DNA from 2 places in the Peribacillus sp. NPDC097895 genome. Region 1 is predicted to be linked to the other one. Evidence: riboswitches for the same ligand, from Rfam matches in the RefSeq annotation. Region 1 holds a riboswitch; the other holds the start of a gene.
What was found. Region 1 has a riboswitch for preQ1 ahead of ACQKMH_RS22790 (QueT transporter family protein). Riboswitches for the same ligand answer to the same signal wherever they lie in the genome.
Positions count from the first base shown of each region.

Region 1 (3,116 bases):
ATTTCCCTAGGTGAAAAACTTTTCAAATATTCCGAGATGATCCCTTCACCAAGTTCTTGCCTTTCGATATATCCGATGATTTCCCCTTGATCTTGCACTGCCATTATATCGAAATTCTTTTTTTCCAACGCTTTTTGTATGTCAGGTGCTCTATCATTTTTATGGCAAGACTCAAGTTCCTGGGCTATGCTCTTAACCGTGATATTTTCTTCATAAAGAGTTTTAAGACTAAGATAGCTGCTATTGTTTTTTTTATCGCTTCCCTTTAACATCTTTCATCCTCCATTTATAAACTTTCTCCGCGAATTGCCTACCACCAATTATAGACCGCTAATTTGCATCTGGTGTCGCTATTTCAAAAGAATTGGAGCAATTTAAATCCAACAAGTAAAGCTTATAGCGATGAAACGGTCATCAATAAATAAAGTCCACACAAGTGGACTTTATTTATTGCGAATCTCTTAAAAGCGATCTACTGCATTGCCTACCGACGTTTCTTCATTCCCTTCTTCTTCCCAAGCCTTGCAAACATCCACCCAATCCTTGGCGTTAGAATATTCAAACAATTCCGCGGTTGTAAGTTCTATTGCTGAGTTCGGACTGCCGCATGCCGGAAACAATGACTCAAAACGCTTCATTGATACATCAAGAAAAACATCTAGGTCGTTTGCCAGTCCAAATGGGCAAACTCCCCCGATTGCATGTCCGGTCTGTTCAAGCACCTCCTCAGGTGACAGCATTCGTGCCTTGAATCCGAACATCTGGCGAAACTTCTTATTATCCACTTTTGCGTCCCCAGCTGCTACAACCAAAATCGCATTTTCACCTTCCCCCTTAAAGGAAAGAGTCTTAGCAATCCGCGCAGGAATGACGCCAATGGTTTCTGCTGCCTCACTCACGGTAGCACTTGATGTTTCGAACTCCATTACATCGCCTTCCCGGTCCCATTGTTTAAAATGGCTTTTGACACTCTCGATCGACATATTATATTCACTCCTTTGAAGTACATATAAAAATAATATCATCCATCATTGCAATAAATCAAAATCATTTTAGACTTTCATTTCTTGATGAGTTATCATTTAAAAACCATTCTTTACAAATTGACGCAACAAGCATATATGGGATACTATTAATTTTCGGGAAAAAGCCTAAACGTGGTTCGTAACCATCCCACGATAAAAAACTAGGGAGAGAATAAAATGAATGTTCGTACACTCGTGATAAACGGGTTATTGGCTGCCTTGTATGTGGCGGTCTCATTGGTGTTTAAACCAATCGCTTTTGAGATGTTCCAATTTCGAGTTCCGGAAATGTTGAATCATCTGATTGTATTCAATAAAAAGTATATCTACGGTATCGTCGGAGGAGTCTTCATATCGAATCTGCTCTTTTCACCGATGGTACCGTATGATTTGATTTTTGGGGTGGGGCAATCCGTGCTCGCCTTATTGCTGGTCATTTTTGTATCGCGGTTCATAAAAAGCATTAAAGGGCGGATGATCGCAACGATTATCTTTTTCACATTCACCATGTTTTTGATTGCAATTGAACTGAACCTTGCCTTTGGCTTACCATTCTGGTTTAGCTGGATGACCACGGCAGTCGGTGAGTTCGTTGTCCTCTTGATTGGTGCGCCAATTATTTATGGAATGAACAAAAGAATTCAGTTTGAAAAGTGGCTTTAAAGGAATCTTCGCTTCGTAAACCCACTATAATGTAAAAGAGCTGTCTGCATCATGCGACAGCTCTTTTTTTCACCAATGAGCCTGAAAATGATAAACTATTAGTAAGAATGGTGGTGACCCTTTGAAAAGAGTCCTGACCTTAATCGGTCTTCTGGTAATCGCAATATTCATTTATTCTAATGCGGAATTGTTTACTTTCGTTTGGAAAAGTGATCTTGATTCAGTCATTAACATATTGAAGGAAAACCTTTTGCTCACTTTTTTCGTGACATTCGTGTTGATGTTTATCCAGAATTCATTTACAATCATCCCCTTAATTTTGCTCCTTACTATCAATGTCACGATATTTGAATTCATATATGGCTATCTATGGAGTTGGTTTACAAGTGTTGTTGCGTCTGGATTGATTTTTTATGCAGCAAGAAACTGGTTTCAGGAACCACTCTTAAAGAAGATGGGCGAAAAATGGCAAGAAACCGTTGTGGAGCATGGCTTTATGTACGTTTTTACAGGGAGGATTTTCCCGCTTATCCCAACGAGTTTAATTAACTTGGCTGCTGGAGTCAGTACCGTCACTTTCAAGGATTTTTTATTTGCGACAGCACTTGGCAACCTTATATACTTTTTCTTTCTATCGCTAATCTCATATGGACTCCTATCTGTTGAAATGAACCTGTATACGGTAGCTGCACTCGCACTCCTCTTCTTACTATTTATCCTTATCTATAAACGTTTAAAAAAGAAAAAAGCCCTAACCATCTTCAGGAAAAACAGGTGACCGCATTGGTCCCTGTTTTTTATTTATGATTCTGCATATATTTTTCTCCGATAGTTTGTTAAAATGTGTATGTAATTTTACCTTAGAAATGTCTTAAAATCAGGGAGAATCTCCATGTCCAAACGCTCCATCTTAGTAATATATATCCTTTCCGGGATTTTTACATTAGTCGTGTTCGACTATTTTTTAACTACAAATATCCACAACAAAGTGGTTTTCATTCAACTTCAAAGAGCTGAAGGCATTGTCTTTCTTTTATCAATAGGCTTGGTCCTATACCTTTATTTAGCTAAAAGGGAAGAATTCAAACAATTAAAAGAAGCGGAACAACGTCGGCGTACACTCATCAATTCAATGGTGGATTTCGTTAACTTCAAGGATGGTGAAGGCCGTTGGCTTGAATCCAATGCCTTCGGACTGCAATTATTTCAATTGGAGCATGTAGACTATAAGGGCAAAAAAGACAGCGAGCTCGCAGAATACTCCGAATTTTATAAAGAGTCATTGATCTACTGTGAAGTTTCCGATGAAGAAACATGGATTAAAGGGGAAATCACAAGGTGTGAGGAAATCATCCCTCTTCCCGACGGCAATCACAAAACCTTCGATACGATCAAGGTCCCATTGTTCTTTGAGGATGGTTCCCGAAA
Region 1 is NZ_JBNNSH010000006.1:54,519-57,634, reverse strand. Features, by position in the region: gene ACQKMH_RS22800 (hypothetical protein) at 1-272, opposite strand, end outside; gene ACQKMH_RS22795 (YbaK/EbsC family protein) at 462-983, opposite strand; PreQ1 riboswitch class I at 1,152-1,196, shown strand; gene ACQKMH_RS22790 (QueT transporter family protein) at 1,203-1,688, shown strand; gene ACQKMH_RS22785 (TVP38/TMEM64 family protein) at 1,810-2,466, shown strand; gene ACQKMH_RS22780 (PAS domain S-box protein) at 2,581-3,116, shown strand, end outside.

Region 2 (3,116 bases), on a different contig from region 1:
CTCTATTTCCACCTTTGTATGTGAATGACTCGGGTGCTTTCACTTTCATCTATCTAGGACCTTCTTTCTGCTCTTGTTAATAAATAGAATCTAAATGATTTTCAAAAAAAAATCAATTAATACCCCTTGAGTGGGATTTTTTCTATCCTATTCCGTTTTTTCATTAAAACAGTTAAATCATGTATATAAGTATCCTTACCACACTCGTTACAACTCATCCGTTCCAGAGCACATTTTACTATGATTGATTTCATTTAGCAATCGTCATTTAACCATTTTTTTTAAGAAAAGTAAAATGCACCTTGTGTTACGAGGTACAACGTATTACACTTTACAAATGAAAAAGGAGGCGATTTTATTTGGATAAAGAATTAATGAAGGGAAGCGTTGACCTCCTTTTGCTTTCACTTCTGTCACAAAAAAAGCTATATGGCTATGAAATGACAAAGATTTTGAGGGAAATGAGCATGGGCAAATATGAAATAAGTGAAGGCACACTCTACCCAGCCCTCAAACGGTTAGAAAAAAAGGAGTTCATTGAAGGCCATTGGAAAGAGTCCGAGTCAGGTCGAAGGAAATATTATCATGTTACAGAAAGTGGACAAACCGAGCTAGAACGAAAACGAAGCTGCTTTTACTTCCTGGAAAAATTAGTTCGTAAAAGCGCAAAGGCATTCTGAATAAAAAGCAATATAAAAAAGCTTTCTGGTGCAGGAAGCTTTTTTGCTGATTTACTCTGATATTGTGCGCTTTACTCGTGAATTCCTCCATTTACAAAAAAAAGGACCTATTTTGGTCCTTTTTTGTCGTCTATTCCTTTATGCTTCCGATAATTGGCGCAGGAGAGCTTCATGCATTCTCCTTGGACATGCGGACCATATTTTTCACGAAAGGCCTCGAGGCAATAGCATTTGTCTTCTTCCTTTTTGGGTCCATCCATCGAGTGCATCCCTCCTAGCATTTCAACCGGAGACTACACGCTTCTCCAGCTCTACGTTGATTCGTCCCAATAATACGGCACCGATTGACTGAATGATCGTTTTAACGATAATTTGGCCGATAACCGCAGCGGGTACGGCTTCCCATGGCAATATATTGGCACCCAGTGGGCTAAGGCCAATCACGACAAATATCACCGAATCGAAAAACCCTCCAACAATCCCGCTGTAAAACACCCTCCAACTCATCGGAAGTTTTAATCGGGTATAAATTTCAGTATCCGCTGTTTCTGCCACCACGAACGATAATGCGGAAGCAAAGACAATCAATAACGTATCTCCTAATAAAAATGATACACACGCAGATAAAATAAGTGCCGTAATAATGCATAAATAGGTTTTCGTCCTGCCGAATTTATTTTGGACCAGATCTCGAAAGATGAAGGTTCCCCCAATGAGCAATGTACCCATCGGAATGATGAACACACCAAGATGTAGTGGTGCAAAAGCGGCTGTAACCACATTCGCGGTGACGATGGATACTAAATACAATAAAATTCTTAACATTTCTTCATTCTCCTTATACAGAAAAAACAGCACTCTAAGAAAGAGCACTGTTCCCCTTAGTTTTTTTGAGAGGGTAGCTAGAACCTCTTCCGCCCGAGCGGATTATTTTTTTCCTTATTTATCGTAGCTTGAAAATGACTGGAAATCAAGAAGTTTCCATACGGCTGGCGCTGGGAAGGCTGCGAATCCGCGGATATCGTTTTCAGACCTGCTAAGAGAACATCCGTCTTTCCAGAGCTTCGCACTTAGCTATGATCCCTGAAAATCCTCTACTATGACTCTGTAATTCCTCCATGCAGGCTTTTGCCGATTTTTGTCGCAGAAAACTGCTTGACCGGCTGTATATGAAAAGCAGACAATCATTGATAGAGTTAAATATCCAAACAAGCGGTATCTAAGTGCCAAAGCAGGGTCCTGAGAAGGAATGACAGAAGTATAAACGCGAGGAGGAATAGAAAAATGAAAAAAACATCGTTTGTCTATGCTATTTATATCGCCACCACACCAGAGAGGCTTTGGGAAGCTCTAACGAGTGGTGAAGTCACGAAGAAATATCACTTTGGCTGTCAAGTCCAGTCTGACTGGCAAGAAGGCTCCACCGTTCATTATTTGCTTGAAGATGGGCGGATTACTGATCATGGTAAAATACTAAAGTGTGAGCCCTTTCACTTGCTCTCGTTCACATGGAACATGGTAGGAGACGAAACACCTCGCGACCATCCCACTCGGGTCACCTTTGAACTAAAGCCAATGGATGATTCAACCTTGAAGTTAACGCTTAAGCATGAGGGGCTATTGGAAACAGATTTCGTTGCTGATGATATTACCTTTGAAGGCTTAAATAATGGATGGCCAGCCATTCTAAGTAACCTGAAGAGCTTGCTTGAAACTGGACGGACCTTGCCGCCAATATCTGTTGATCGGTAATTAAGTTAGGGAAAAACGTTAGTTAGTATGGAAATAGTGATGCCAACTTATGAGGTGTTTGAAGCCATCGTAATCCTCATCGAGGAATCATTATTATTTAAGGATGAAATGTCACCCTTGAGTTTTCACTTTCCCTAAGGTTTGACGCGAAAAATCATTCGGAAATCACTTTTAGATACAAACCCTTCGAAGCTTTTTTATTGGCTTCAATTCCCATGTTCTTCACTTTTTCAGATAAACTGGATGCTCTTACTAATTGGGTTCCATGAATAACGGAAGGATCAATGAGGCGCACTTTATTTTTCAGGTGTATATCGTAGTCCCATTGATCCTCCTTCACCAATACGTTACCATGAATCCGTTTTAGCAGGTTTTGCACTTCATCGTCTCCAATAGAGCTTAACAAGAGCATGACTTCATCATCTTCTCCGAGTAAGTCATCAAGGCTGATCCGGTTTTTATCCAAAGCCAGTTTTAAGGTCTTTGCCAACATATCATAGCCATATATATTAAGTGGGTCCATGAAAAAATCAATAACTTCGCTGTAATATGTTTCCACAAACCATTCCGCCGATTCAATATTATCCAGATACATCCTACCGTTTATGATGGTTATATGTCCTAGAAAGTCATGAACGGATTCGAGTTTGATATGTCCGTATTGATACATATCCCGGAGAGTAT
Region 2 is NZ_JBNNSH010000001.1:432,970-436,085, reverse strand. Features, by position in the region: gene ACQKMH_RS02020 (alpha/beta hydrolase) at 1-49, opposite strand, end outside; gene ACQKMH_RS02015 (PadR family transcriptional regulator) at 360-680, shown strand; gene ACQKMH_RS02010 (hypothetical protein) at 788-940, opposite strand; gene ACQKMH_RS02005 (VUT family protein) at 963-1,505, opposite strand; PreQ1 riboswitch class I at 1,556-1,598, opposite strand; gene ACQKMH_RS02000 (SRPBCC family protein) at 1,965-2,432, shown strand; gene ACQKMH_RS01995 (HD domain-containing protein) at 2,587-3,116, opposite strand, start outside.
Region 2: linked by a shared signal. The riboswitch ahead of ACQKMH_RS02005 (VUT family protein) and the one ahead of ACQKMH_RS22790 (QueT transporter family protein) in region 1 are both predicted to bind preQ1.